2 regions of the Limosilactobacillus sp. genome follow, and region 1 is predicted to be linked to the other one. Evidence: predicted binding sites of a transcription regulator. Region 1 holds the regulator's gene; the other holds the start of a gene.
What was found. Region 1 encodes CtsR, which represses protease genes until heat stress. Its sites were predicted from a motif close to TTGGTCAAAAAAGGTCAAANA; they were not measured.
Positions count from the first base shown of each region.

Region 1 (15,571 bases):
CGGAAGCCAGGAAGAGCACCGCGTAACCCACGTCTTCGGGGTTACCTAAATACCCCATTGGAATACCGGCAATCAGCTCGTCCAGCAGCTTCTTGCTAAGGGTAAACTGCTGCATCATTGGGGTGACGATCCAGCCAGGCAGGACAGCGTTGACCCGGATGTTGAACTGGCCGAGGTCCCGCGCCGCACCCTTGGTCAGGGCCCGGGAAGCACCCTTTGAGGCGGTGTACGGGGAGGCACCGGCGATTCCCTGAACGCTGGCCAGGGAAGAAACGTTGACGATGGCACCCTTGCCGTTTTGCTTCATGTAAGGAACCACGTACTTCATCCCCAAAAAGTGGGACATGGCGTTGATGTCCATGAAGTGGTGCCAGTCGTCGACGGTTGAGTCCTCCAGGCCGCTGGTCGTATCGGTGTTCCCGATGCCGGCGTTGTTGACCAGAATATCGATCTTGCCGAACTTGGCCATCGTCTGGTCGACAACCTTTTGCCAGTCGTCTTCCTTCGTGACATCCTGGATGATTGGCAGAATGCGGTCACCAAACTTTTCCGCAAACTTGTTGGCCTGCTTCTTTAAGAGGTCGAACTGGACGTCGGTCGCAACCACGTAGGCTCCTTCTTGCAAGAAGAGGCGGGCTTCGGCGGCACCCTGACCACTTGCGGCACCGGTGATAATCGCAACTTTATCTTTTAAACGATCTGTCATAATCGAAAGTCTCCTTTAATTGATTAGCGTTGTTTATCCAGCCGAAACGGCCTTTGTCAAGAAAAATTATAAAGGATAGGCGAGCGGTCGTTCAAGGGCTTTTGCGGCAAAGTTCAGAACTTTTCGTATTTTTACAGTTTCGATGAATAAAATGGTAGATTATAGAATGAAGTTAGCCACCCAGTTGGTGGTAAATAAAAAACGCCATTCGGCGTGACATCAGGTATCATATTAAGTGAACCAAACCTATATGAAAGGATGTCCGTCAAATGACGCACTTAAATGATACCATGTCTACTATTTTATTGACTACTCATAAAAAGAATGCTCATCTTACTAAAGAAGAACGTGTGATGATTGCGACTTTAAAGTCGCAAGGACTTTCCAATCGCGCAATTGGTCGCCAATTAGGAGTTAATCATCAAACAATTAATAACGAGCTCAACCGTGGTACGGTCCGCCAACTTCGTCGTCAAAAATCTAATGGTAAGATTTACGAATATTCTTACTACATCTATAGTTATGAAGCTGGTCAGGCCACATATCTTGAACATCACCGCCATTCTGGTCGTCGTCGCTTATATTATTCTTCAAAGCAATTTTTACGATTAGCTGATCAGCTAATGCTTGGTGAGTTTGACGACCACCATTACTCCCCACAAGCGGTTATTTATAAGGCTCGAGATTTAATGAATGATGGCACCCTGATCCCAAAGTCGGTTGTAACTTTATATCAATGGATTAATGAGGGTGTGCTTCGTACGTCCAATTTAGACCTCTTTGAAAAACCTAAACGTAAGCATCATCAAACTCATCCGCAAGCTAAAAGGTGCTTAGGGCCTAATATTGCTCAACGACCTCAAACTGCGGACCAACGGTCCGAAATTGGCCATTGGGAACTGGATACAGTTCAGGGACAGAAAAACGGTAATGACAGTGTTGTACTAGTAATGACTGATCGCCTTTCACGAGTTAATATCACGAGTAAAATTGCTGGTAAAACTGCGCATGCAGTAAATCAGTTCTTTATAAATTTGCGCCAGAAAATGGGCACAGATGCTTACTATCGCATTTTTAAGACAATAACCTCTGACAACGGTTCAGAATTTAGTGAGTTAACACAAGTTCACGATCATGTTTTCTATGCTGATCCGTATTCCCCTTGGGAACGTGGATCCAATGAGATCAATAACCGGTTTCTCCGCAAGGAGATTACCAAAGGTGAAGCTATAAATAACTATAGTAGTGCTCAGATCATAGCGACTAATGATTGGATGAATCACTATCCACGAGCTATGTTTAATGGACATTCGTCAATGGATATCTATCGTAAGGCCTTCTACCAAGAGATATCACAGCTCCATCAACCAATAATCAATTGGTCAGTATTATTTATTTGAGTCCAGTGGCTAACTTATTCTTGAAATTTAGGTCGATGAATAAAATCAAACCGTCGCTGAATTATTATAAAAAATAATTCATAAACTCGGCTGGGAATAACAGGCTTCAAAGAGCTGATTTGCTTCAATCTTTCCTCGAGCGGCAAGACTTTTCGGCAGTGTTTTGGACTAAAATATGGTAAAATTTGGTCAGAATTAGTCAAACGATGGAAGGTGATAAGGTGGAAAATCGAAGTATTTCGGATATTATTGAAGACTACCTCAAGGGAATTTTTGGGGATGATACTCAGATTGAGATTCGTCGCGCAGAGATTGCTGACCATTTCAATGTCGTTCCATCGCAGATTAACTACGTGATTAAGACCCGGTTCACCATTCAAAATGGCTACCTGGTCCAGAGCAAGCGTGGTGGGGGCGGCTATATCCGCATCGAACGAGTTAATTTACTTGGCGACGTCGATGTGTTAGACTCACTAGTCCAGGCAATTGGGGACTCGATTCGCGAACGCGATGCCTTTGCGATCGTGCAGACCCTATATAATGAAGACCTGATTTCGCAACGTGAGGGGGACCTGATGCTGGTGGCCTTGTCCAAGCAAACCCTGGCGGTGGACGACGCCAACTTGGAGAACAAACTTCGCGCCCGAATCTTAGTTTCGTTTCTCAATCGGCTACGGTATGAAAGTTAGAGGATGATTGTTGATGGATAACATGTTTACACCAAGCGCCAAACATGTCTTAGAAATTGCGCATGAACAGGCAAAATACTTTAAACACCAAGCTGTCGGCACTGAACACCTCCTGCTGGCCCTTTCCATGGACAAGGATGGGATTGCCAACAAGATCTTTGAACAGTTCTCAATCACCAGTGACGACATTCGTGAAGAAATTGAACGACTAATCGGCTACGGAACAATGGACGATCTCGGCCCGGCAGACTACCTGCCGTACTCGCCAAAGGCTAAGCAGGTGCTGGCCCTGGCTGGTCAGGAAGCCCAGCAGATGCACACCTTGAAGATCGGCACCGAGCACCTTTTGCTGGCACTGATTGCCGACGACGGCGTACTGTCGTCGCGGATCCTGTATAGCCTGGACGTCCTGCCACGCCAGGTTCGCAAGGTGACCCTGCGGCGGTTGGGAATCGCCGAAAACCAGGTTCGCCCGCAGCCAAACCAGCAGGGCAACAACGCGGCTGCCGCGGGGACACCGACCCTCGACAAGCTGGCCCGGGACATGACCCGGCTGGCTCGCAGTCACAAGCTTGATCCGGTGGTTGGCCGGAACAAGGAAATCAAGCGGGTCATCCAAATCCTCAGTCGGCGGACCAAGAACAACCCAGTCCTGATCGGTGAGCCGGGTGTCGGTAAGACCGCCATTGCCGAGGGCCTGGCCCAGCGGATGGTGGCCGGGACGGTTCCGGAAGAACTGGCTAACAAGCGACTGATGGTCCTGGACATGGGCTCGCTGGTCGCGGGCACCAAGTACCGGGGCGAGTTTGAAAACCGGCTGAAGAAGGTCATTGAGGAAATCCAAAATGACGGCCACGTGATCCTCTTTATTGACGAACTCCACACCCTGATCGGGGCCGGGGGTGCCGAGGGGGCCATCGATGCCTCCAACATCCTCAAGCCGGCCCTGGCCCGGGGTGAGTTGCAGACCATCGGGGCCACGACTTTGGACGAGTACCAGAAGTACATCGAGTCCGATGCGGCCCTGGAGCGGCGGTTCGCGACGGTTCAGGTCGACGAGCCAACCCCCGATGCGACCCTGAAGATTTTGAAGGGCTTGCGGCCGAAGTATGAGGAACACCACCACGCCCAGATCACCGACGAGGCCCTGGAACAGGCCGTCAAGCTTTCGGATCGCTACATTTCGGATCGCTTCCTTCCTGACAAGGCGATTGACCTGATGGATGAAGCGGCGGCGATGGTGCGGATCGACGCTGAAGAGCGGGACGAACGCAAGCCATCCTTAGAAGACAAGCTCGACCAGCTCCGTTCTAAGAAGGAAGCCGCTATTGAAAATCAGGACTTCGACCAGGCTGCCCAATTGCGCCAGGACGAATTAACCTTGCGGGCCGAGCTGAACCGGCAGGCCAAGCGGTCGGCCAAAGCGGAGCAGAATGGCTATCGGCTCAAGGTCACCGGTGAGGACGTGGCCAAGGTTGTCTCCGAGTGGACCGGGGTGCCGTTGACCCAGCTGAAGAAGAGCGAGAGTGAACGGCTGGTCAACCTGGAACGGGTCTTGCACCAGCGGGTCATCGGCCAGGACGAGGCCGTCAGTGCAGTGGCCAAGGCCATTCGGCGGGCCCGGAGCGGGCTTAAGAATCCGAACCGGCCGATTGGCTCCTTCATGTTCCTGGGCCCAACCGGGGTTGGGAAGACCGAGCTTGCCAAGGCCTTGGCCGAGGCGATGTTTGGTTCGGAAGACAACATGATCCGGATCGACATGTCGGAATACATGGAGAAGTACAGTACCAGTCGGCTGATCGGGGCGGCGCCAGGCTACGTTGGCTACGACGAAGGGGGTCAATTGACCGAAAAAGTTCGTCAGCACCCGTACTCCGTCGTTTTGCTGGATGAAGCCGAAAAGGCCCACCCGGACGTTTTCAACCTTCTGCTGCAGGTCTTGGACGATGGCTACCTGACCGATGCCAAGGGGCGGAAGATCGATTTCCGGAACACCATCATCATCATGACCTCCAACCTGGGAGCAACCCAACTTCAGGACGAAAAGGAGGTCGGCTTCGGTGCTAAGGACCTCAGCCAGGATTACAACGCGATGGCAGCGGCCATTAAGCAGCAGCTGAAACTTCATTTCCGGCCAGAATTTTTGAACCGGATCGATGAGACGATCATCTTCCACTCCCTCAACAAGAAGGAGCTGCACCAGATCGTCAAGCTGATGGCGGATGAGCTTCGCAAACGGATTGCCAGTCAGGGGATCGACCTGAAGATCACCCCGGCGGCAATTGATGAGATTGCCAAGTTGGGCTACAACCCGGCATACGGGGCCCGGCCGCTGCGGCGTGCACTGCAGGATCACGTTGAGGATGGCCTCAGCACGGCGCTTCTGGCGGGCCAGATCAAGGCTGGCGACGAGGTGACAATTGGCGCCAACCATGGTAAGCTGACAATGAAAGTTAAGAAACCGGCGGGAACCAAGCCGGTCCTGGTAAAACTTAGTGATTAAAATTAGGGGAGCAACCAGCTACAAAGGGGTTGCTCCCCTAATCCGTGCCGAATTATGTGAAATCGTTGTCATGAGGACTTGTTCGGCATTATAATGTTAACTAATACGTGAATTGAATGAGGAGAGATGTTTAATGCGACGTACGGAGCAGCTCGAAAAGACTCGGCAGGCGATCTTGCGCACTGCCACCCGTCTTTTCTTGCAACGAGGGTTTGGTCAGACCTCGACCCGAGATATTGCAAAGGAGATTGGGATTACCCAACCGGCCTTATATCACCATTTTAGCGATAAGGAAGTGCTCTTCCTGGAAGTGATGACGCGCTTTTCACTGAAGGTGCGTCAGGACATCAACAAGGCCCTGCGCAAGCACGACCTGTCACCGGAAGACCAGCTGTATGAAATTGTGAAGGCCTTGCGCCGCCATCACCCGATCAGCATCTATGAACAGTACAATCAGGCGATGCGGCTCTTGTCCAAGAGTGCCCAGCGGAAGTTCAACATGATCTTCATGATGGATTACCTGGACCCGATTGGTGATTACTTTAAGCAGCCGGCGGTGCACCTGCGTGGCGACCTGTTGCCCAAGGAAGCGGCGGAATTATTCCTGGCCAGTCTGACCCCGGTTTTCGGGACCTACCAGATGATCGGGGGGCACGCCATTGACAATGAGCAGCGGACCAAATTGATCCTGGACTGCATCATTAACGGCATGACGAAGAAACCCGAAGCTAACGATTGACAATTGAAGGACACACGGTTATACTAATACAGTATGTAATTTGTGAGTTCATTTGAGCGTGGTGATCTATTGTCCATTGCGCTCTGCAATAAAACCAAAGACAGTTGATGACTGTTTTTGGATTTTTTTTGCCCAAAAGTTGGATTTTGGTGAAATTGTAACCAAAATGTAATATTTGGAAATGGCTCACCCAACAAATTAGAGAGGTGAACAGTTTGGCCGGACATTTAGTAAAATACGGTAAGCACCGTACCCGTCGTAGTTACTCCCGGATTAAAGAAGTTCTCGAGTTGCCTAACCTGATTGAAATCCAGACCGACTCTTACAAGTGGTTCATGGATAAAGGGCTGCGGGAAATGTTTGATGACATTATGCCAATCGATGACTTCCAAGGTAAGCTTTCCCTGGAATTCGTCGACTATCAACTTTTAGAACCAAAGTACACGATTGACGAAGCACGTGAACACGATGCAAACTACTCTGCACCACTGCACGTGACGCTGCGCCTTACTAACCACGAGACTGGTGAAATCAAGTCTCAGGACGTCTTCTTTGGGGACTTCCCACTGATGACTGACCAGGGGACCTTCATTATCAACGGTGCCGAGCGGGTTATCGTTTCCCAATTAGTTCGTTCCCCAGGTGTCTACTACAATGAAGAAACCGACAAGAACGGTCGGCCAAGCTACGGCGCAACCTTCATTCCAAACCGTGGTGCTTGGCTGGAATACGAAACCGACGCCAAGAACGTTTCCTACGTTCGGATCGACCGGACGCGGAAGCTGCCAATGACCGAACTGGTTCGGGCACTGGGCTTCGGTTCCGACGATGAAATTATCGACATGTTCGGTGGCGACAGTGAAACCCTGTCACTGACCTTGGACAAGGATGTCCACAAGAACGCCGAGGACTCCCGGGTTGAGGAATCCTTAAAGGACATCTACGAACGCCTGCGTCCAGGTGAACCAAAGACCGCTGACTCCGCCCGGAACCTCCTGACGGCGCGGTTCTTTGACCCAAAGCGTTACGACATGGCTCCGGTTGGTCGTTACAAGACCAACAAGAAGCTGATGCTCAAGTACCGGCTGCTGGGTGAAACCCTGGCCGAAACGCTGGCGGACCCAGACACTGGTGAAGTGCTGGCACAAAAGGGCGACACGGTAACCAAGGAAGTTCTGAAGAAGCTGGAACCATACCTGGACCGCGATGACTTCAAGATGGTTACCTACACGCCATCCGACGAAGCCGTTGTGACCGACCCGGTTAAGCTGCAGAAGGTCCTGGTTTACTCCAAGACTGACCCTGACCGCGTTGTGCCAATCATCGGCAATGGTCACATTCCATTGGAATACAAGCACATTGAACCAGCCGACATCCTGGCTTCTCTGAACTACTTCTTCAACCTGCAAGAAGGCATTGGTTCCACCGATGATATCGACCACTTGGGTAACCGGCGGATTCGTTCCGTGGGTGAACTGCTGCAAAACCAGTTCCGGATCGGGCTTGCCCGGATGGAACGGGTGGTTCGTGAGCGGATGTCAATTCAAGATCCTGACACCGTGACGCCACAGCAGCTGATCAACATTCGGCCAGTGGTTGCCTCCATCAAGGAATTCTTCGGTTCATCCCAGCTGTCCCAGTTCATGGACCAGACCAACCCGCTGGGTGAATTGACCCACAAGCGGCGTCTGTCCGCCCTGGGTCCTGGTGGTTTGACTCGTGACCGGGCCGGCTATGAAGTCCGGGACGTGCACTACACCCACTACGGCCGGATGTGCCCAATCGAAACGCCTGAAGGTCCAAACATTGGTCTGATCAACAGCCTGTCTTCCTACGCCCGCGTTAACAAGTACGGCTTCATCGAAACTCCATACCGGCGTGTTTCCTGGAAGACCCACAAGGTTACTGACAAGATCGATTACTTAACGGCCGACGAAGAAGATAACTTCGTGATTGCTCAGGCCAACTCGCCATTAACTGATGATGGTTCATTTGTTGACAAGCAGGTTATGGCCCGTGACAAGGATGAATACGTTGAAACTAGTGTTGAAAACGTCGACTACATGGACGTTTCTCCAAAGCAAGTTGTCTCCGTCGCTTCCGCATGTATTCCATTCCTTGAAAACGACGACTCCAACCGTGCCCTGATGGGTGCCAACATGCAGCGGCAGGCGGTTCCTCTGATCAACCCGCACGCGCCACTGGTAAGTACCGGGATTGACTACAAGGCAGCCCATGACTCCGGGGTAGCCATGATTGCCAAGAAGCCAGGAACGGTTGAATACGTTGATGCTCGTGAAGTACGGGTTCGTGAAGACGATGGTACTTTGGACACTTACAAGCTGATGAAGTTCCGTCGTTCCAACGGTGGTAAGAACTACAACCAGCGGCCAATCGTCAAGGTCGGTGAGCACATTGATGCCGACGATGTCTTAGCCGATGGTCCATCAATGGAACAGGGTGAACTAGCCCTGGGTCAAAATCCACTGATCGCCTTCATGACTTGGCAAGGGTACAACTTCGAAGATGCCATCGCCATCAGCGAACGCCTGGTTAAGGATGACGTTTACACGTCTATCCACATTGAGTCCTACGAGTCCGAAGCCCGGGAAACCAAACTGGGACCTGAAGAAATGACTCGTGAAATTCCAAACGTCGGTGACGACGCCTTGAAGGACCTGGACGAAGACGGGATTGTCCGTGTCGGTGCTGAAGTGCACGACGGCGACATCCTGGTCGGTAAGGTGACGCCAAAGGGGATGACGGAACTGTCCGCCGAAGAACGGCTGCTCCACGCCATCTTTGGTGAAAAGTCCCGTGAAGTTCGTGATACCTCACTGCGGGTTCCTCACGGCGGTGGCGGAATCATCCAGGACGTTAAGATCTTCACCCGTGAAAATGGGGACGAACTGTCACCAGGTGTTAACACCATGGTCCGGGTCTACATCGCTCAGAAGCGGAAGATCCAGGTCGGTGACAAGATGTCTGGTCGTCACGGTAACAAGGGTACTGTTTCCATCGTTGTGCCTGAAGAAGATATGCCATACATGCCAGACGGGACGCCAATCGACATCATGCTGAGTCCAATGGGTGTGCCATCCCGTATGAACATCGGGCAGCTGCTCGAATTGCACCTGGGGATGGCTGCTAAGCGCCTTGGTATTCACATGGCCACGCCAGTCTTTGATGGTGCCACCGACAAGGATGTTTGGGACGCCGTTCGTGAATCCGGGTTCCCTGAAGACGGGAAGACGGTGCTTTACGATGGCCGGACCGGTGAACCATTTGAAAACCGGGTTGCCGTTGGTTCCATGCACTACCTGAAGCTGGCCCACATGGTTGACGATAAGATCCACGCCCGTTCAACTGGTCCTTACTCACTGGTTACGCAACAGCCACTGGGTGGGAAAGCCCAGTTCGGTGGTCAGCGGTTTGGTGAAATGGAAGTTTGGGCCCTCGAAGCTTACGGGGCTGCCTACACTCTCCAGGAAATCCTGACTTACAAGTCCGATGATACCGTTGGTCGTGTTCGGACCTACGACGCAATCATCAACGGTCAGCCAATTCCAAAGCCGGGCGTTCCAGAATCATTCCGTGTGCTGGTTAAGGAACTGCAAGCCCTTGGCCTGGACATGAAGGTCTTGGATAGCAACCACAAGGAAGTTCAATTAAAGAACATGGATGAAGATGACTCTGAAGTCGTCAGCGTTGATGCCCTGGCCAAGTACGCCGAACAGCACAACGCCGATGGTCAGAAGAAGGACGCTGCAAAGGCCTCATCTGCATCAAAGACTGAAGATAAAACAAAGCAAGACTAACCGTTCTTCAACCGAGATTTACTGAAATAAGGAGGAACATCCTTTGATTGATGTCAATAAATTTGAAAGCATGCAGATCGGTCTGGCTTCTCCAGATAAGATCCGTAGCTGGTCGTATGGTGAGGTTAAAAAGCCAGAAACGATCAACTACCGGACCTTAAAGCCGGAAAAGCAGGGTCTGTTTGACGAGCGAATCTTTGGCCCAACTAAGGACTACGAGTGTGCTTGTGGTAAGTACAAGCGGATTCGCTACAAGGGTCGGATTTGTGACCGCTGTGGTGTCGAAGTTACTAGTTCCAAGGTTCGTCGTGAACGGATGGGCCACATCGAATTAGCTGCGCCGGTTTCCCACATCTGGTACTTTAAGGGAATTCCAAGCCGGATGGGCCTGGTACTGGACATGAGCCCACGTTCCCTGGAAGAAGTCATCTACTTCGCTTCCTACGTTGTTTTGGATCCTGGTGACACCCCACTGGAAAAGAAGCAACTGCTTTCCGAAGCGGACTACCGGGAAAAGAAGCAGGAATACGGCAACCGCTTCACCGCTGAGATGGGTGCTGCCGCGGTCAAGAAGCTTCTGGCCGACGTTGACCTGCAAAAGGAAGCCAACGAACTGAAGGAAGAGCTCAAGGAAGCCACGGGTCAGAAGCGGACCCGGGCCATCCGGCGTCTGGACATTCTGGAAGCCTTCCTCAAGTCCGGCAACAAGCCAGAATGGATGGTCATGGACGTTATTCCGGTCATGCCACCGGACCTGCGTCCAATGGTTCAATTGGAAGGTGGCCGTTTCGCCACTTCCGACTTGAACGACCTCTACCGGCGGGTTATCAACCGGAACAACCGGTTGAAGCGCCTGCTGCAGCTGCAGGCTCCTGGAATCATCGTCCAGAACGAAAAGCGGATGCTGCAGGAAGCCGTTGACGCCCTGATCGATAACGGTCGGCGGGGTCGTCCGGTGGCCGGTCCTGGTAACCGTCCGCTTAAGTCCCTGTCCCACCTGCTCAAGGGTAAGCAGGGGCGGTTCCGTCAGAACCTGCTGGGGAAGCGGGTTGACTACTCCGGTCGTTCCGTTATCGATGTTGGTCCATCCCTGAAGATGAACCAGATGGGTCTGCCAGTTCCAATGGCCCTGGAGCTCTTCAAGCCATTCATCATGCACGAACTGGTTAAGCGGGGCCTTTCCGCTAACGTTAAGGCTGCCAAGCGCAAGATTGACCGCCGGGATGACGATGTCTTCGATGTTCTGGAAGACGTTATCAAGGAACACCCAGTACTGCTGAACCGGGCACCTACCCTGCACCGGCTTGGTATTCAGGCCTTCGAACCAATCCTGGTTTCCGGGAAGTCAATGCGGCTGCACCCACTGGTATGTACCGCCTACAACGCCGACTTCGATGGTGACCAGATGGCCATTCACGTGCCACTGTCCGACGAAGCCCAAGCGGAAGCCCGTCTCCTGATGCTGGCTGCCCACCACATTCTGAGCCCACGTGACGGTGAACCAATCGTGGCCCCATCTCAGGATATGGTTATCGGTAACTACTACATGACCACTGAAGACAAGGGTCGTGAAGGCGAAGGCATGATCTTCAAGAACACCGACGAAGCCGAGATGGCCTACCGGAACGATTACGTTTCCCTGCAGACCCGGGTTGGTGTTCAGGTTTCCTCATTCCCTGACAAGCCATTTACTGACGAGCAGCGGAACAAGATCATGGTGACCTCCGTTGGTAAGCTGATCTTCAACCGGATCATGCCAAAGGACTTCGCCTACATCAACGAACCAACCGACGCCAACATTCACGAAGGCGTTGACGACAAGTACTTCCTGGAACCTGGTGAGGACATCCACGAATACCTGGAGAATGCTCCACTGGTTCCACCATTCAAGAAGGGCTTTTTGTCCGACTTGATTGCCGAAGTTTACAAGCAATACAAGGTTACTAAGACCTCCCAGTTCCTGGACCGAATCAAGGACCTTGGTTACTACGAATCCACCATTTCTGGCCTGACGACCGCGATGTCCGATATTCACGATCTGCCTGAAAAGCCAGAGATCCTGGACAAGGCCCAGAAGCAGGTTGACCTGATCACCAAGCAGTTCCGCCGTGGTCTGATTACGGATGACGAACGGTACGAACGGGTTATCGGTGCCTGGAACGATGCCAAGGACGAGGTTCAAAATAAGCTGATTGAGCACATGGATATCCACAACCCAATCAACATGATGTCCGACTCCGGTGCCCGTGGTAACATCTCCAACTTTACCCAGCTGGCCGGAATGCGTGGTCTGATGGCCGCACCAAACGGTAAGATCATGGAACTGCCTGTTAAGTCCAACTTCTACGAAGGGCTGTCCGTCCTGGAAATGTTCCTGTCCTCACACGGTGCTCGTAAGGGGATGACGGATACTGCCCTGAAGACCGCCAACTCAGGTTACCTGACCCGGCGGCTGGTTGATGTTGCCCAGGACGTGGTTGTTCGTGAAAAGGACTGTGGAACTGACCGTGGTCTGGAAGTTACCGCCATTACCAACGGGAACGAAATGATCGAACCACTGTACGACCGGATCATGGGTCGTTACACGATGAAGTCCGTCTTTGATCCAAAGACCGGTGAGAAGATCGTCGGCAAGAACGTCCTGATCGACGAAGAGATGGCTCAGAAGATCGTTGACGCCGGCGTTAAGAAGGTTACGATTCGTTCTGCCTTCACTTGCAACACTGAACACGGTGTTTGTGAACGCTGCTACGGTCGGAACGCCGCTACCGGTGATCGGGTTGAAATGGGTGAAGCCGTTGGTACGGTTGCCGCTCAGTCAATCGGTGAACCAGGTACCCAGCTGACGTTGCGGAACTTCCACACTGGTGGTGTTGCCGGCAACGAAGATATCACCCAAGGTCTCCCTCGTGTGCAGGAAATTGTTGAAGCCCGGAATCCTAAGGGGCGTGCAACCATTTCCGAAGTTACCGGGGAAGTTGAGTCAATCGAAGAAAACCCAGCTGAACGGACCAAGGACGTTACTATTAAGGGTGAAACCGACACCCGGACCTACACCCTGCCGATTACGGCCCGGATGGAGGTTGCTGAAGGCGACTTTGTTCACCGTGGGACCGCACTGAACGTTGGTTCCATTGATCCAAAGGAACTGATTCAGGTTCGCGACGTTCTGTCCACCGAAACCTACCTGCTGGCTCAGGTTCAGGGTGTTTACCGGATGCAGGGGATTGACCTGCTGGATAAGCACGTTGAAATCATGATTCGGCAGATGATGCGCAAGGTTCGGGTCATGGATCCTGGTGACACCGACCTGCTGCCTGGTCAGACGATGGACATCGGTCAATTCCGTGACGCCATCAAGAAGACCCTCTACGCCGGTGGAATCCCGGCCACGGCTCGTCCGCTGATCCTCGGAATCACCAAGGCCGCTCTGGAGACGAACAGTTTCCTGTCCGCTGCCTCATTCCAGGAAACCACGCGGGTCCTGACCGACGCTGCTATTCGTGGTAAGAACGATCCACTGGTCGGCTTAAAGGAAAATGTTATCATCGGGAAGATCATTCCTGCCGGGACGGGGATGCCAACCTACCGGAATATTAAGCCAAAGGAAGTTAGTGTTGCTGCTTACTCCATCAAGGACTTAGAAGCCAAGATGAAAGAGGAAGACAAGCAAAACTAAGCTTGTGGACAAGAAAAAAGGAGGCTGGGAAGTATCCCAGCCTCCTTTTTTGTGATTTGAGGTGTTTCTTTGACTAAAAAATATCAAATTGAAATTCCCGAGTCGGCACTGAAACAGACGGACTTTAAGCCCGGTGACAAGTTAGCCCTGAGCGTCAACCACAAACAGCTCGACCTGCGTCCGGCACGGGTGATTGACCAGCTGCCCCAGATCAGTTTCTGGTGGTACGCCCTCCCGGCGGCCATCATGACGGTGGTCTTTTACCTGTTTTTCCGCTCGATCCACTACCACGGAGCGGTGCCGCTGACCGGCAGCGACTATTCGCTGGCCAACGGTGCCCTGGTCCTGGGGGTTATTTCGGGTCTGGTGACCTTTGTGGCGACCTTCGTGATCGAAAAGCTGCGCAAGACCGGCCCGGCCAAGGACTTCTATTGGCGGAGCCTGCCGCCATTGGCGATTGCCTGCGGGCTGATCATGCTCTTCTCCTTTACGGCGGTCTTCTGGTTGCTCGGACAGATGTTTATGGACGCCCGCTTTGACCTCTATACGTCGACCTTCTTTCTCTTCGTGATCGATGCCGGGGTCAACTACATCATGATCAACCTGGCCATGACCCTGACCTCGGGCGTGGTAACCAACCTGCTCACGATCATGATCATCGGGGGAATGCTCTTCTCGATGCTGACGAACTCGGCGCGGGATTGGTGGAAGCACAACTTCAGCTTCCTGGGGACGGCGCAGAATTCGGCCAACCTCCAGTTCAACGTCACCCTGATCTTTTCCGGCCTGCTGATGATGGTGCTGGTGGACTACCTGTTCGTCAACGTCCAGAAGCGCTACAAGGGCAAGGGGGTCCTGGTGCTTCGCTGGCTGCTCTACATGCTGTCGGCCTGCGTGGCCGCGATTGGGATCTTCCCCAACGACCCAAAGTACCATATTCTCCACGATCGGATCTCGATGTGGCTGGTCTACATCATGCTGATCATCATCGTGCTGGTCCGCTGGATCCTGCCGGAGGTGACCCGCCAGTTCCTGATCCTGTCCTACATCATGGGTGCCTTGATGGGTCTGGGCTACATTTTCTTCAAGCTCAGCGACTATCTTTCGCTGACCGCCTTTGAGCTTTTGGAATTCGGCTTGGCCTTTTCCTGGCTCCTCTTGTTGTTGCAAAATATCGAAAACCTGGCCCGTTTTGGTCATAACCTCTTCCTGGTGAAAATCGTGCCGGGTGAGGATGACCAACAGGACCACTAAAACTAACCGCTCCACTTGCTGGGGCGGCTTTTTTATGGGCAAAAAATCAGGACGAGGACGGTGGCTAGACAAAGGGCCGGTAAGAAGGGAAGGCGGACCGTGGCTCGTGAAAAGGCAAAGCAGGGGAGGGCCAGGAGGCAGGCAACCAGTAGGAGGATGACCCCCTTGTACCAGCCGAAGAAGATAAAAACGACGGTCAGGTACATGAGGTCGCCGCTGCCCATCCCGTGGCGGGGCAGAGTTAGGAGACCGATAAAGACTAGAAAGCCTCCCCCGATCAAGAGGCTGCTCGGGGAGGACCAGTGCCAATCCGGCAGCAGTCCCGCCAGCGTGATGAGACCGATCAGGCTGAGCGGGTAGAGAACCTGGTAGAGCAGGTCGGTGGTGGTGATGAAGAGCAGCGCCATGAGGAAAATCAGGACGAGAACGTTGTGAAAGACGTCCGCACCACCGCAGCAAAACATTAAGAGACCACAGCTGGCTTCGCTGAGCGGCCAATAGGGGTTAATCGGCTGGCGGCAGAAACGGCAGCGCCCGGCCTGAAGGAGGTAACCGCAAATGGGGATCAGCTGCCACCAGGAGAGTGCGCGATGGCAGTGTTCGCAGTAAGAGCGGGCGGGGGAGTGCGGGGACTGCCCCTGGCCCAGTCGGTAGGCGCAAAGGTTAATAAAGGAAGTCGTGCAGGTGGCGAGGACGGTAAAGACTAGTAGAATAAGCATAAAAAATCCCTCCTACTAGATAAGTACGGAAAAAAACGCCGAAAGCATTAAATTAAATTTTGCC
Region 1 is NZ_JAKVPE010000001.1:1,002,106-1,017,676, reverse strand. Features, by position in the region: gene LKE23_RS04945 (SDR family NAD(P)-dependent oxidoreductase) at 1-706, opposite strand, end outside; gene LKE23_RS04940 (IS30 family transposase) at 976-2,106, shown strand; gene LKE23_RS04935 (CtsR family transcriptional regulator) at 2,328-2,795, shown strand; gene LKE23_RS04930 (ATP-dependent Clp protease ATP-binding subunit) at 2,809-5,298, shown strand; gene LKE23_RS04925 (TetR/AcrR family transcriptional regulator) at 5,432-6,037, shown strand; gene rpoB (DNA-directed RNA polymerase subunit beta) at 6,244-9,855, shown strand; gene rpoC (DNA-directed RNA polymerase subunit beta') at 9,899-13,534, shown strand; gene LKE23_RS04910 (DUF998 domain-containing protein) at 13,604-14,788, shown strand; gene LKE23_RS04905 (prepilin peptidase) at 14,821-15,507, opposite strand.

Region 2 (15,571 bases), 1.1 Mb from region 1:
CAAGTGCTATCACCGATCGTCCGCGACAAGAAGGGGACCCAGAAGAAGGTCTTCGACAAGGTCAAGCGGGAGGGCTTCGTCCGGGTTCAGGTCGACGGTGAGACCTATGACCTGGATGAGGTTCCGGAGCTGGACAAGAACAAGAAGCACACCGTCAACGTCGTCATCGACCGGATCATCGTCAAGGATGGCATCCGCTCCCGGTTGTTTGAATCCTTCGAGGCAGCGCTGCGTTTGAGCGACGGGTACGCCATTGCCGACGTGATTGGCGGCGAGTCAATTCCGTTCTCCGAGAAGTACGCCTGTCCGATCTGTGGCTTTACGGTCGGCGAACTCGAGCCGCGGCTCTTCTCCTTCAACGCCCCGATTGGTGCCTGCCCGGCCTGCGAGGGCCTCGGCTCCAAGCTCGAGGTCGACGTTGATCTGGTGGTTCCGGACCGGACGAAGACCCTGCGTGAGGGAGCCATGGCACCGTGGAACCCAATTTCCTCCCAGTACTACCCGGAGCTGTTGGAACAGTTCTGCCAGTCGGTAGGAATCGACATGGACACGCCGTTCAACAAGCTGCCGAAGAAGCAGCAACAGCAGGTCCTCTACGGCAACGGCGACACGACCTTCCACTTCCACTACGAGAACGACTTCGGTGGCGTCCGGGACGTCGACGTACCCTTTGAGGGGGTCGTCAACAACATCAGTCGGCGCTATCGGGAGACCAATTCGGACTTCACCCGCGAGCAGATGCGCAAGTACATGACCGAGCTGCCCTGCCCAGTCTGCCACGGTTACCGGCTCAACCAGCGGGCCCTGGCGGTCAAGATTGACGGCGAAAACATCGGCGAAGTCTCTGAGCTGCCGATCAGTAAGGCAATTGAATTCTTCAAGAACGTCAAATTGTCGGAGCAAAACGAGCAGATTGCCCGGCCAATCCTTAAGGAAATCCTCGACCGGCTGACCTTCATGCAAAACGTCGGGGTCGACTACCTGACGCTCAGCCGGTCGGCCCGGACTCTGTCTGGTGGGGAGGCCCAGCGGATTCGCCTGGCCACCCAGATCGGTTCGAACCTGTCCGGGGTCATGTACGTCCTGGATGAACCGTCGATCGGGCTGCACCAGCGGGACAACGATCGCCTGATTTCCTCACTGAAGGCGATGCGCGACCTTGGCAACACCCTGATCGTCGTCGAGCACGACGAGGACACGATGCGGGCGGCCGACTACATCATCGACATCGGCCCGGGCGCCGGTGAGAACGGTGGTAAGGTGATGGCGGCCGGGACGCCAAAGCAGATCATGCGCTCTCGGAAGTCGCTGACCGGGCAGTACCTTTCCGGCAAGAAGATGATCGAGGTGCCGACTGAGCGGCGGGCCGGCAACGGCAAGCACATCATCCTGAAGGGGGCGGCGGCCAACAATCTCAAGGACATTGACGTCGACTTCCCACTCGGTAAGTTCATCTGCGTCACCGGGGTTTCCGGCTCCGGCAAGTCGACCCTGGTCAACATGATTCTCAAGCGGGTCCTGGCACAGAAGCTGAACAACAACTCCGCCAAGCCAGGCAAGTACCGGTCGATCTCGGGCGTGAAGAACATCGAAAAGGTGATCAACATCGACCAGTCACCGATCGGCCGGACGCCGCGGAGCAACCCGGCCACCTACACCGGGGTCTTCGATGACATCCGGGAGCTCTTCGCCCAGACGAATCAGGCCAAGATGCGCGGCTACACCAAGGGACGGTTTAGTTTCAACGTCAAGGGCGGTCGCTGCGAGGCCTGTCACGGGGACGGGATCATCAAGATCGAGATGAATTTCCTGCCTGACGTCTACGTGCCGTGCGAGGTTTGTCACGGCACCCGCTACAACTCCGAGACCCTAGAGGTTGAATACAAGGGCAAGAACATCGCCGACGTGCTCAACATGACGGTGTCCGAGGCCCTGAAGTTCTTCCACGCCATCCCAAAGATCCGGCGCAAGCTTCAGACGATTGAGGATGTCGGCCTTGGCTACGTTCACCTGGGCCAGCCGGCGACGACCCTGTCCGGTGGGGAGGCCCAGCGGATGAAGCTGGCGGCCGAATTACACCGGCAGTCCCACGGCAAGTCCTTCTACATTCTGGACGAACCGACGACCGGGCTGCACATGGACGACATTAAGCGCCTGCTGGCTGTTCTGCAACGCCTGGTCGACGCCGGGAACACGGTTCTAGTGATTGAGCACGAACTCGACGTGGTCAAATCAGCGGACTGGCTGATCGACCTCGGTCCCGAGGGCGGTGAAGGCGGTGGCCAGGTAGTCGCCACCGGGACGCCAGAAGAGGTTGCCCAGGTAAAGGGCAGCTACACTGGCAAGTACCTCAAGGAAATGCTGGAACGTGACGAGAAGCGAATGGCTGAGCACGCGGCTAAGAAGGCCAAGCGGTCACGCAAGAAAAAGTAGGGTAAATAAAAAGGAGATCAGTGGAATTTCTCATTGGTCTCCTTTAGTGATTTAAAGAGAATTTGCGATTAGTATTGTTATTTGACGATAATGCTTCCAAATAAAGCGTATGCTAGATAGCAAGGAAGTGATCGAATGATTTTACTGAGTGCTTGCCTCGCGGGCTTCAACGTTCGCTACGACGGTGGCAACGCCAAGAATGACCTGGCGGCGCAACTGGTGGCCCTGGGCCAGGCGGTGACGATCTGCCCCGAGGTAATGGGTGGCATGAGCACGCCCCGGGACCCGGCGGAAATTCAAGGTGGCAACGGTGAGGACGTCATTGCCGGCCGGGCCCGGGTGATTAACTGTCGCGGTGTGGACGTTACCAAACAATATCTTCAGGGCGCCCAGCTGGCCCTGTGGATTGCCCGGCGTTACCACGTTCAGGCGGCCTTTTTGAAGCAGAAAAGCCCAGCCTGCGGAACCCAGCTGATATACGATGGGAGTTTTTCCGGAAATAAGATCGCCGGGGTGGGCGTGGCAGCGGCCCTCTTGCGACAAGGCGGTATCCAGGTCTTCGGTGAAACGGAGCTCAGTCGTGAACGGGTCCGTCCCTGGGTAGATCCAACGGTTTGGCCACTGCTGGTAGAAAAGACAAAATAAAGACACACCCGGCTTGATGTGTTACAATACTTGGGTAGTCCTGATAGAGAAGAGAGGAAAATAAATGGCTGATTCTATGCAGGTAGTGATTATTACGGGGATGAGCGGGGCCGGTAAGACCGTGGCCGTTCACAGTTTTGAGGACCTTGGCTACTTCGTGATTGACAACATGCTACCAAACCTGGCGGAGAAATTCGTCGACGTAATTAAAGATTCGGGCGAGTTCGATAAGGTCGCCATGGTGATGGATCTGCGTTCGCGGGGCTTCCACGAGCAGGTCCTGCCGAGCTTAATGAAGCTGCGCCAGCGCAAAGACCTGAGCGTGCGGGTGCTGTTCTTGGACGCGGACAACGTTACCCTGATTTCTCGTTACAAAGAAACCCGGCGTTCCCACCCGTTGGCACCGCAGGGACGCCTGCTGGACGGGGTGGAACTCGAACGCAAGCTGCTGACCGAATTAAAGAGCCGGGCCGACGTGATTATTGATACCACCAAGCTGACGCCGCGCAACCTGAAACTACGGATTAACAAGCTCTTTGGCCACGGCGAGGGCAGCAACTTCTACATTGAAGTGATGTCCTTTGGCTTCAAGTATGGGTTGCCACTGGATGCCGACATCGTGATGGACGTCCGCTTCCTGCCAAACCCGTTCTACGTTCCAGAATTAAAGCACCGGACCGGCAACGATAAGCCAGTCCAGGATTACGTGATGAAGAGCCCGATTGCTCAGGACTTTTACCGGCACCTGATCGCCCTGCTCAAGAGCGCCATGCCTGGCTACATCAAGGAAGGCAAGAGCAGTCTGACCGTTGCCATCGGCTGTACCGGTGGGCAGCACCGTTCGGTTACCATTGCTAACCGACTGGCGGGCGATCTTAAGGAGGCCGGCTACCAGGTTAACCTGGTTCACCGGGACGTGGACAAGGCAAAGTAGGAAGGAAGAAGTTTAATGTTTCGAAAACCAAAGATTGTTGTGATCGGCGGTGGAACCGGCCTGCCAGTCATTTTGCGGGGCCTGCGTGACAAGGACGTCGATGTCACTGCCGTGGTCACGGTTGCTGATGACGGGGGTTCTTCAGGGATCCTGCGCAACTACATCAACGTGGTGCCACCTGGTGATATTCGAAACGGTCTGGTAGCCCTGTCAGAGCTGCCTAAGCTGGAGCTTGATGTCTTCCAGTACCGCTTTAACAGCAACGACCAATTCTTCGCGGGACACGCGATCGGCAACCTGATCATCTCGGCACTTTCGGAGATGCGGGGCGGAATCTTCACCGCCGTCCAGGAGCTGTCGGAGATGATGAAGATCCGCGGTCACATCTATCCGGTGGCTAACGAGCCACTGACGCTGAATGCCGAATTCATGGACGGCACCACCCTGAGCGGCGAGTCTGAAATCACGGCGGCTCACAAGCAGATCAAACGGGTCTGGGTGACCCCGACCCACGATGGGGATGGGCACACCACCAAGCCGGTTCCGGAAGTGATCCAGGCGATCAAAGAGGCCGACCAGATCGTGCTCGGGCCCGGAAGCCTCTTCACCAGTATCCTGCCGAACCTGATGATCAAAGAGGTCGGCCAAGCCGTCTGCGAGAGCAAGGCCGAGGTCGTCTACATCTGCAACATCATGACGCAGAAGGGCGAGACCGACCACTTCACCGATGCCGACCACGTCCGGGTGCTCAACCAGCACCTCGGCCACAACTTTATTGACACGGTCCTGGTCAACATCCGGCCGGTGCCGAAAAACTATATTGACTTTCAGGAATGGAACGAAATTTCCCAGCCGGTCGGCCATGATTTTCAGGGCTTACGCGACCAGGGCTGCCGGGTGATCAGTTCCAACTTCCTGCGCCTCAAGGATAATGGGGCCTTTCACGATCGCGATCTGGTAGTGGCGGAGTTGATTAACCGCCTGCACCAGGTCCATGACTAGGAGGGATTTTTGTGTCGTACGCGAGTGATGTCAAAAAGGAATTAACCGCCATCAAGGTTCACCAAGACAATGCCAAGGCGGAACTGATGGCCCTGATCCGGATGAACGGGAGCATTGGCCTGGGAAATGGGGGACTCGTCCTCAACATTCAAACCGAAAACCCAGCCATCGCCCGGCGGATCTATTCCCTGCTCAAGGAGTTCTACCACGTCGAGAGTGAGATCGTGGTGCGGCGCAAGATGAAGCTGAAGAAGAACAACCAGTACATCGTTCGGCTGCGCAATTCGGCCCAGCACGTCCTCGACGACCTGGGGATCTTACAGAATCTCCAGATCAAGGAACGGGTGCCGCTGGAACTGCTAAAGGACGAGTGGATGGTCCGCTCCTACCTGCGGGGGGCTTTCTTGGCCGGTGGTTCGGTCAATAATCCGGAAACGTCGCGCTACCATCTCGAGATCTATTCCCTGTACGAGGAACACAATGAGATGATTGCCCAGATGATGAACAAATTCGGCCTCAACGCTCAGACGACGGCCCGGCGCAGTGGCTTCATCGTCTACCTGAAGGAGGCCGAGAAGATCGCCGACTTTATGTCGCTGATCGGGGCGACGAACTCGATGCTTCAGTTTGAAAATGTCCGGATCGTTCGCGACATGCGTAATTCGGTCAACCGGCTGGTCAACTGCGAGAATGCCAACATGAACAAGATCGCCAACGCTTCGACCAGGCAGATCGAAAACATCCGCCTGATTGAATCGCGGGTTGGCCTGCAAAGCCTGCCTGATAAGCTGCGGGAGATCGCTGAGACCCGGCTGGCCCACCAAGAGGTCAGCCTCAAGGAACTTGGTGAATTGGTTCCGGGCGGGCCAATCTCGAAGTCGGGGGTCAACCACCGCCTGCGCAAGCTCAACGCCTACGCCGACGAGCTGCGAATGGGCAAAGCTGAATAAACTAAAAGGGTGCAACCGTTGCTGGCTGCACCTTTTTTGATAGAAAAAAAGCGTTTCGACTCGCTAAGGAATCGAAACGCTTTTCATTGATAGTGATTACTTCAGCTTGGAGTTGTTTTCCATTACTCCGTCAAGCAGGCCGTAATCAACGGCTTCCTGAGCGGTGAAGTAGTGGTCACGCTCCGTATCGTGCTGAATCTGCTCCAGGGATTGTCCAGAATTCTTGGCAAGGATGCCGTTCAGCATCTTCCGCGTCTTCAGGATTTCCGTGGCAGCAATTTCAATTTCGGTTTGTTGACCCTGAGCACCACCAGATGGCTGGTGAATCAGAACCTGGGAGTGTGGCAGACCGAACCGCTTGCCCTTGGTACCGGATGATACCAGGACACTGGCCATTGATGCGGCCATCCCGATTACGATCGTCTGCACGTCGGACTTGATGAAGTTCATCGTGTCGTAGATCGCCATCCCAGAGGTAACAACACCACCAGGAGAGTTAATGTATAAGTAAATGTCTTTGGTTGAGTCTTGCGCATCCAAGAATAACAGTTGCGCAACAATGGAATTAGCCATGTCGTCATTGATTGGACCAGACAGCATAATGATCCGGTCCTTCAGAAGCCGTGAGTAAATGTCGTAAGCACGTTCGCCACGTGATGACTGCTCGACGACTGTTGGAACTAAGTTCATAGTGTGGCCTCCTTACTTAAATTAGCACACGTTAGCTGGTATTGCTAACGGATATTAATACTATAACCGATTGGTCAAAAAAGGTCAAATGATTTATCTCTTTTAAATTAAAAAACAGCAACGACCGGGAATTGCCGATCGCTGCTGGGGGAGTAGTCAGAAGTTGTCAAGATAAGAGATTTACTTTTCGTTCAGGTTTTCGGCGAGCATGTCCAGCTCAGCGGCAGCGCTCTGCTGGTCCAGTTCCTTCCAATCTGCAGCGGTCTTGAATACGTTTAATTTACTAGTGTCTTCCATGATGAATACCTCCTGTGATAGATGTTAGCTTTTATTTTTTATAAATTAATTAGTAGCTCCTTAGGACACTTATAATGTACCGCATATTGGTCTGATTTGCAAGTGCCTATTTAACAATATTTGTAAAGGGTTTTCATAAATTGGTCTAGTCAGGAACCCTGAGAACACGACTGGGGCGATTGGTAACGTTTATCAATTTGAAGTAAAAAGTAAAAATAAATTTGCTTTTTTACCTATTGAAAAGTTGGTAACGAGCGCCCAATTAAATTCGCGGGGCGAAATTTAGCCAAGGCTTGCTTTTTGGGACGGGGCCCGGTATAATTGGAACGTTAATTATTTTACGTTTGATATTAAAGGAGGCATAGATTCATGCGTAAAGCACACCCATACGGCGTTCAAGGCCGTCGCCCAGTTGCTCCTAAGTACAAGCGAGCATTAAAAGAAAAGAAGATCGAAGCTATTCGTAAGTGGGCTAAGGAAAAGCCAGCAGACGAAAAGTAATTCGTTAATGAAAGAGAGCTGCCAGCGATTGGCAGCTCTTTTTTTACAGAGAAGGACGATAACAATGGAAGCTTTGATGAAAAGGGCGACAACCTGGTCGGGGATTGGCCTGCTTATGTTGACGATTCTCTACCTGATTTTCCCTCAAAAAATTTTGTTGAGCCTCGTGCTGACCTTTTTGGTAACATTCTATCAACTAGGGATGCGGCTGGTTGTTGGCAACGTAATTGAACCACGATTAAAGCTTGATCAGGATTGTCGCTGGTTCAGGGTGACGGCGGGCGAGCAGCGTCTTTACCGCTTGCTGAAAGTAAGGAAGTGGAAAAGCTTTCTGCCAACCTATTCGCCAGAAAAATACGACCTGCGCCGGCGTTCACTGCCTCAGCTTATCCAAACGATGATCGCCGCGGAGTTTGACCACGAATTGATGTTTATCTTAACCTATTTGCCCCTGATCCTGATTGTACCGTTTGGTGATCCGGCAATCTTTATCAGCACGTCCGTCATCGTGAGCCTGATTGAACTGCCCTTCATCATTCTCCAGCGCTATAATCGAGCACGGCTGCAGAGGCTGCTTCGGCGCCGGGAGCGGCGTCAGCGGATGAAATGAAAATCAAAAAACGCAAAGGCCTAGTTTTCACCGGCCTTTGCGTTTTTAATTCTATTATTTGTAAATCAATCCGCCATCAACGACAATCGCCTGACCATTTACGTAATTGGCTTTGTCACTTGCCAAGAATGAGACCACGTTGGCGATGTCTTCCGGTTGGGCAGGACGCCGCAGAGCAACTTCAGCGCTCTTTTGCTTCTCCAGCTCATCCGGCGAGATATGAAGCTGTTGGCTGTAATTCTTCACGATTTGCTTCATCATCGGTGTCATCGTGTAGCCTGGGCAATAGCAATTAGTCGTGATGCCGTATTTGCCAAATTCACGGGCCGCTGCTTGGGTTAGCGAACGAACGGCGAATTTAGTGGCGGAATAGCCACCGTGGTTTGGAGAAACCTTGTAGCCACCGACTGATGAGGCGTTGATGATCTTGCCGGGAGTTCCCTGCTTAATGTACTGCGTTGCCGCTGCCTGGATGCCAAAGAGGACCCCCTTCATGTTGACGGCAATCAACTGATCAAATTCTTCCGCCGTCATTTCGAGCAGAGGGTATTCTTTCGAGATCCCGGCATTATTGATCATTACATCCAGCTGGCCGAACTCACCAACGGTTTGACTAACTAAACTATCGACGTCCTCTTTTTTGGAAACGTCCGCTTGAAAAGCTTTAACCTGATTGTCGGCAAATTGACTAGCGAATTGTTCTGCGTCCGCCAAGTTATAATCGCCAATTGCAACTTGAAATCCGTCAGCCACTAATTGACGAACAATTGAAGCACCAATGCCCTTGGCACCGCCAGTAACGATTGCAACTTTCTTCATGAAAATCATCCCTTCATCATTTGATGACTTAATCGTAGCCAAAAGATAAAGAGAGGGCGTTACAACTTTGGCTCTAACTGTAACCCTCAGAGGGCGGCGATGATTCTTCCGAGCTGGCGGTCGTAGTGGTCGGCCTGTTCGAGCGTAATTGGGGTGTTGTTGGCAAGCGTGTAGGTAAAGACCGTGATCAGGTAGCTAGCAATGATCTCGAGGTCCAGATCGGAAAAATAGTGTTCGCGGAAATAATGGTACTTGATACTGACCTTGTACTTGTGAATAAAGGTGGGGGAGGGGTTAGTAACCAAAAAGGCCTTAAATGTTTCCCGGTTGGCCTGCAAAAAATTCCGCATCTTCTTTAGGTAGTGGGGATAGGAGGGATTAGCAAAGTCAAAGAACTTGAGCTGATAGCTTACGTGAAGCAAGTTGGCAACAAAATTGCTCTCCAAAACCTCCTTAATTTCCCACGTATTACTAAAGTAGCGGTAGAAAGTGGGCCGAGAAACCTGAGCGTGCCGGCAAATCGCGGTGATCGAAATATGCTCAAAGTCCATTCGCTGGTACAAGTAGAGGAAAGACTTGCTGATGGCCTGCTCAGTTGAATTGAGGGGAACAGCATGACACAGCTGGGATTGGTAAGGATTGTTCATCGCCATGAATGCCTCCTAAATGCTTATAAAAAAATAAACAGGGCACTGGACAAACCTGTCACAGCACCCTGCAAATAAAAAATGCGCCCCCCGGGAGTCGAACCCGGATCTCGAGAACCGGAATCTCACGTGCGATCCATTACACTAAGGGCGCAGAGCTGATTTACTTTGTGTTGAATCAATCAACGTCTATTATAATATCCTAATTCTTGCCCTAATGCAACTATTATTTGAACTTTTTAATCAAGATAACGTTTTCACAAGAAAATGCAAAATTTCTAGGGCGATTGAATAGACTTTTGCCCGCAAGGTGAGTATTATAAGACTCGTAAGGTTTGTATCTTGCTTAGACTTACCAGATTGTTCTGGCCAGTTAGAACCAGTCTAATTGATTGGCGCAAAAGCCGGAATGTGATAAACTAAGCATGTGCACTAACTATGTTTTTCCTAAAGGAGGAAATTGCAGTATGACTGTAAAGATTGGTATTAATGGTTTCGGCCGTATTGGTCGTTTGGCATTCCGTCGTATTCACGAACTCAACACTGATGACATCGAAGTTGTTGCTATCAACGACTTGACTTCACCAGAAATGTTGGCTTACTTACTGAAGTACGACTCCACCCAGGGTCGTTTTGATGCTGAAGTTTCATCAAACGACAAGGGCATCGTCGTTGACGGTAAGGAATACCCTGTATACGCAGAACGTGACGCACGTAACATTCCTTGGGTAAAGAACGACGGTGTCGACTTTGTTCTTGAATGTACTGGTTTCTACACTTCTGCTGAAAAGTCACAAGCTCACCTGGACGCTGGCGCAAAGCGTGTCCTGATTTCCGCACCTGCCGGCAACATCCCAACTGTTGTTCCTGGTGTTAACCTGGACACTCTGAAGGCTGACGACAAGATCGTTTCCGCCGGTTCATGCACCACGAGCTGCCTGGCACCAATGGCATACTTCCTGAACAAGAACTTCGGTATCAAGGTTGGTACCATGACTACTGTTCACGCCTACACTGGTTCCCAAGCCGTTCTTGACCAACCACGGGGCAAGAAGTTCCGTAACAACCGTGCTGCCGCTGTGAACACTATTCCTCACTCTTCAGGTGCTGCTAAGGCTATTGGCCTGGTTATCCCTGAACTGAACGGTAAGCTTTCCGGTCACGCACAACGTGTTGCCGTTCCTACTGGTTCATTAACTGAACTTGTTACTGTTATGGACAAGAAGGTTACGGTCGACGAAGTTAACGACGTTATGAAGAAGGCTGCTGAAAACAACCCAGCATATGGTTACACTGAAGACCCAATCGTTTCATCCGACATCATCGGCTCAACCTTTGGTTCTGTCTTTGACCCATCCCAGACTGAAATCATGGAAGGCGAAGACGGCACTCAATTAGTTAAGACCGTTGCTTGGTACGACAACGAAAACGGCTTCACTTGCAACATGATTCGGACTCTGCTTCACTTTGCAAATCTGTAATCTGATTGCTTAAATAAGCTTTTTCAAAAGGTGGGAGGAGGAGACTCCAACCACCTTTTTTCTTAACAGAGAAGGAGGAAACATAATTCATGGCTAAGTTAACTGTTGAAGACCTGCCTTTAGAGGGCAAGAAGGTATTAATGCGGGTGGACTTCAATGTCCCGATTAGTGACGACGGTACAAAGGTTGAAGACGACAACCGGATCGTTGCTGCTCTGCCAACTATCAAGTACGTAATTGAGCACAACGGTAAGGCAATCCTGTTCTCCCACCTTGGCCGGATCAAGAAGGAAGAAGACAAGCCTGCTAAGTCATTGAAGGCCGTTGCAGAACGCCTGTCCAACCTGCTGAACAAGCCAGTTACCTTTGTTCCAGTAACGGAAGGCAAGCAGCTGGAAGATGCCATCAACGCAATGAACGATGGTGACGTTCTGCTGGTTCAAAACACCCGTTACGAAGACGTTAAGGATGGCGAATACGTCAAGCGTGAATCCGGCAACGACCCTGAACTGGGCAAGTACTGGGCTTCCCTTGGTGATGTCTTTATCAACGACGCCTTCGGTACTGCTCACCGGAAGCACGCTTCCAACGTCGGCATCGCTACTAACATGCCAGGCAAGGCTGCCGCTGGTTACCTGATGCAAAAGGAAATTAAGTTCTTGGGTAACGCCGTTGACAACCCAGAACGTCCATTCGTTGCCATTCTGGGTGGTGCTAAGGTTTCCGACAAGATCGGTGTGATTGATCACCTGCTGGAAAAGGCTGACAAGATCATCATCGGTGGTGGGATGGCCTACACCTTCTACGCTGCCAAGGGCATCAAGACTGGTGACTCCCTGGTTGAAAAGGACAAGATCGATGTTGCCAAGCAAATCCTTGACAAGGCCGGTGACAAGCTGGTTCTGCCAATCGACAACGTGGTCGCTGACAAGTTCGACAACGACGCCAACACCAAGGTTGTGGAAGGCGACATTGACGATGGCTGGATGGCATTAGACATCGGTCCAAAGTCCATTGCTGAATTCGAAAACGTTCTGAAGGACGCCAAGACGGTTGTTTGGAACGGCCCAATGGGTGTCTTTGAAAAGCCAAACTTTGCCAAGGGAACCCTTGAAATTGGTAAGTTCCTTGGTACCCTGAAGGATGCAACCACGATCGTCGGTGGTGGTGACTCCACGGCCGCTGTTAAGCAATTAGGCGTTGCTGACAAGCTGACCCACATCTCCACTGGTGGTGGTGCTTCACTGACCTACCTTGAAGGGAAGACTTTGCCAGGAATTGCTGCAATTTCTGATAAGTAATTTAAATCATTATTAAGCGGAACATGCCAAACGGTATCGTTCCGCTTTTTTACAAAGGAGGAGAGCGCGATGCGGGTTCCGATGATTGCCGGAAACTGGAAAATGAACAAGACGGTCGATGAGGCGGTCAGCTTTGTCAACCAGATTAAAGACCAATTGCTGCCAGCCAATCAACAGGAGACGGCGCTGGCGGCACCGACCCTGTCTCTGGTGCCAATGGTGCAGGCGGCCGCGGGTTCGCCCCTGAAGGTGATGGCGGAGAACTGTTACTACCAGGACGCGGGAGCCTTTACCGGGGAGACCAGCCCCCGGGCCCTGTATGCCGCCGGAATCCACCACGTCATTCTCGGCCACTCGGAGCGCCGGACCTACTTTCATGAGACCGACGAACTGATCAATAAGAAGGTCAAGGCGGCGCTGGGCAACGGTCTGTGTCCAATTGTCTGCTGTGACGACACGATGGGCCGGCGGGTGGCCAACGACCAGAAGATTCACTGGGTGGTCAACCGGATCTTGGAGGACGTCAAGGATCTCAGCCAGAACGAGGTGGCCAAGGTAACGATCGCCTACGAACCGAGCTGGGCAATCGGCACCGGCCAGAGTGCCGATCCGAGCCAGGCGGAGGAGGGCTGCTACCTGATCCGCCAGACCATCGCCGACATGTATGGCGAGCAGATTGCAAACGAGGTCCGGATTCTTTATGGCGGCAGCGTTACGACCAAGAACGTCAACGCGTTGATGGCCAAACCGGATATCGACGGGGCCCTGGTCGGAATCGCCAGTCTCGATCCGCAAACCTTTTTGCAAATCGTCAATCATTAGTGGCGAAAAGCTTGTTTTTAGTTGTGCAAGATAATACAATATTAAAGTGGAATGTATCCAAATAATAAGACAGAGGAGAGATTCATCAAATGTCACTTATTACAGATATTTACGCCCGTGAAGTTCTTGATTCACGTGGTAACCCAACCGTTGAAGCCGAAGTTTACACTGAGGCTGGCGGTGTTGGCCGTGGAATTGTTCCTTCAGGTGCTTCAACTGGTGAACACGAAGCCGTTGAATTGCGTGACGGTGACAAGGACCGTTTCGGCGGCAAGGGTGTTCTGAAGGCCGTTTCCAACGTTAACAACATCATTGCGAAGGAAATCGTCGGCATGGAAGTTACTGACCAAATCGCTATCGACAAGGCCATGATCAAGCTGGACGGTACTCCAAACAAGGGTAAGCTTGGTGCCAACGCCATCCTGTCCGTTTCATTAGCTGCTGCCCGTGCTGCTGCTGACGAACTGCAGGTTCCTTTGTACAACTACCTTGGCGGTTTCAACGCTCACGTTATGCCAACGCCAATGATGAACGTTATCAACGGTGGTGCTCACTCTGATAACAAGGTTGACTTCCAGGAATTCATGATCATGCCAGTTGGTGCACCAACTGTCCGTGAAGCTATTCGTTGGGGTTCAGAAACTTTCCACGCCCTGAAGAAGGAACTGGAAGACGCTGGTAAGGTAACTTCTGTTGGTGACGAAGGTGGATTTGCTCCTGACTTTGCTAACAACGCAGAACCATTCGAATACCTGATCAAGGCCATCAAGGATGCCGGTTACAAGCCAGGCAAGGACATTGCCATTGCCTTTGACGTTGCCGCTTCCGAACTGTGGGACAACGACACCAAGAAGTACAAGCTTCGTTGGTCCACTGGTGAAGAATACACCACTGACGAATGGATCGACTACCTGTCCGGGATCATTGAAAAGTACCCAATCGTTTCTGTCGAAGACCCAATCGACGAAAACAACTGGGATGACTGGGTAACCCTGACCAACAAGCTTGGTAAGAAGGTTCAACTGGTTGGTGACGACTTCTTCGTAACCAACACCGACTACCTGAAGAAGGGTATCCGCATGGGTGCTGCCAACTCCATCCTGATCAAGCTCAACCAGATCGGTACGCTGACCGAAACTGTTGAAGCTATTGAAATGGCTAAGGAAGCTGGCTACACTGCCATCGTTTCTCACCGTTCTGGTGAAACCGAAGACACGACCATCGCTGACCTGGTTGTTGCTACGAACGCCGGCCAGATCAAGACTGGTTCTATGAGCCGGACTGACCGTCTTGCTAAGTACAACCAGCTGATGCGGATCGAAGACCAACTTGGCGACGTTGCTCAATACAAGGGCATCCACTCATTCTACAACCTGAGTGAACAAGCTCGTCAAGACATCGAAAACCGTTAATTTATTAGCGATTGACGAAAGAGCTGTGGCATTTTGCCGCGGCTCTTTTTTGTTTCTCGAGTTTTGATAACGCTTGCGTCAAAGATGTTATAATACCAAAAGAGTGCATTTGCCCAGCAGCACCAGCAGGTACACGGAGTAAGGGGGAAATAACATGTCTCAAGACATTCAGGGAATTGCAGCCAGTGACGGCATCGGCATTGCGCCGGTCTATTTGCTGACGCCGCCCGACTTATCGTATCAGAAGCGGCGGATTGATGATCCCGTGCAGGAGTATCAGCGGGTCAAGCAGGCCTTCGCGGACTCCATCGAAGATCTTCAGCAGATCAAGGAGAACGCCAAGCAGCGGCTCAGCGACAAGGAGTTGGATGTCTTTGACGCCCACATCACGATTCTGTCGGACCCGGAAATGCTCGGGCAAATCCAAAACGAAATCAACGATCTGCGAGTCAACGCGGAGGAGGCCGTCTCTAAGGTGACGGGCAACTTTGCCAACATGCTGGCGGCGATGCGGGACAATAAGTATATGCAGGAACGGGCGACCGACGTGCGGGACATTGCCCAGCGGACCCTTAGCCACCTGCTAGGCAAGAAGCTGCCGAATCTCGCTGCCATTACCGAGCCGGTGATCGTGGTGGCCCACGAGCTGACCCCTTCGGATACCTCCCAGATGGATCCGCGGCTGATTAAGGGGATCGTCACCGACACCGGCGGCCGGACTAGCCATGCTGCCATCATGTCGCGGACCCTGCGTATTCCGGCGGTGGTTGGCACCAACGTCATCACTGAGCAGGTCAAGAACGGCCAGCGGATGGTGGTCGACGGCTTGAGCGGTCACGTGATTGTCGATCCTTCGAATACCGAAATCAATGCGTACCGGCAAAAGGCGGCCGGTTACAGCGAACAGAGTGCCGAGTGGGCGCAGCTGGTTGACGCTCCATCCGTTTCCAAGGATGGCAAGCGATTCCACATTACTGCCAACATCGGGACCCCGGATGATGTCAACGACGTGATCAAGCAGGGGGCC
Region 2 is NZ_JAKVPE010000001.1:2,073,327-2,088,897, forward strand. Features, by position in the region: gene uvrA (excinuclease ABC subunit UvrA) at 1-2,433, shown strand, start outside; gene LKE23_RS09750 (DUF523 domain-containing protein) at 2,569-3,078, shown strand; gene rapZ (RNase adapter RapZ) at 3,143-4,012, shown strand; gene LKE23_RS09760 (gluconeogenesis factor YvcK family protein) at 4,028-5,014, shown strand; gene whiA (DNA-binding protein WhiA) at 5,026-5,964, shown strand; gene clpP (ATP-dependent Clp endopeptidase proteolytic subunit ClpP) at 6,061-6,654, opposite strand; gene LKE23_RS09775 (hypothetical protein) at 7,321-7,452, shown strand; gene LKE23_RS09780 (hypothetical protein) at 7,517-8,062, shown strand; gene LKE23_RS09785 (glucose 1-dehydrogenase) at 8,117-8,881, opposite strand; gene LKE23_RS09790 (TetR/AcrR family transcriptional regulator) at 8,968-9,534, opposite strand; tRNA gene LKE23_RS09795 (tRNA-Arg) at 9,611-9,682, opposite strand; gene gap (type I glyceraldehyde-3-phosphate dehydrogenase) at 9,996-11,009, shown strand; gene LKE23_RS09805 (phosphoglycerate kinase) at 11,099-12,310, shown strand; gene tpiA (triose-phosphate isomerase) at 12,380-13,132, shown strand; gene eno (phosphopyruvate hydratase) at 13,222-14,544, shown strand; gene ptsP (phosphoenolpyruvate--protein phosphotransferase) at 14,699-15,571, shown strand, end outside.
Region 2: the regulator CtsR is predicted to act here: its motif matches at 6,725-6,745, upstream of clpP (ATP-dependent Clp endopeptidase proteolytic subunit ClpP).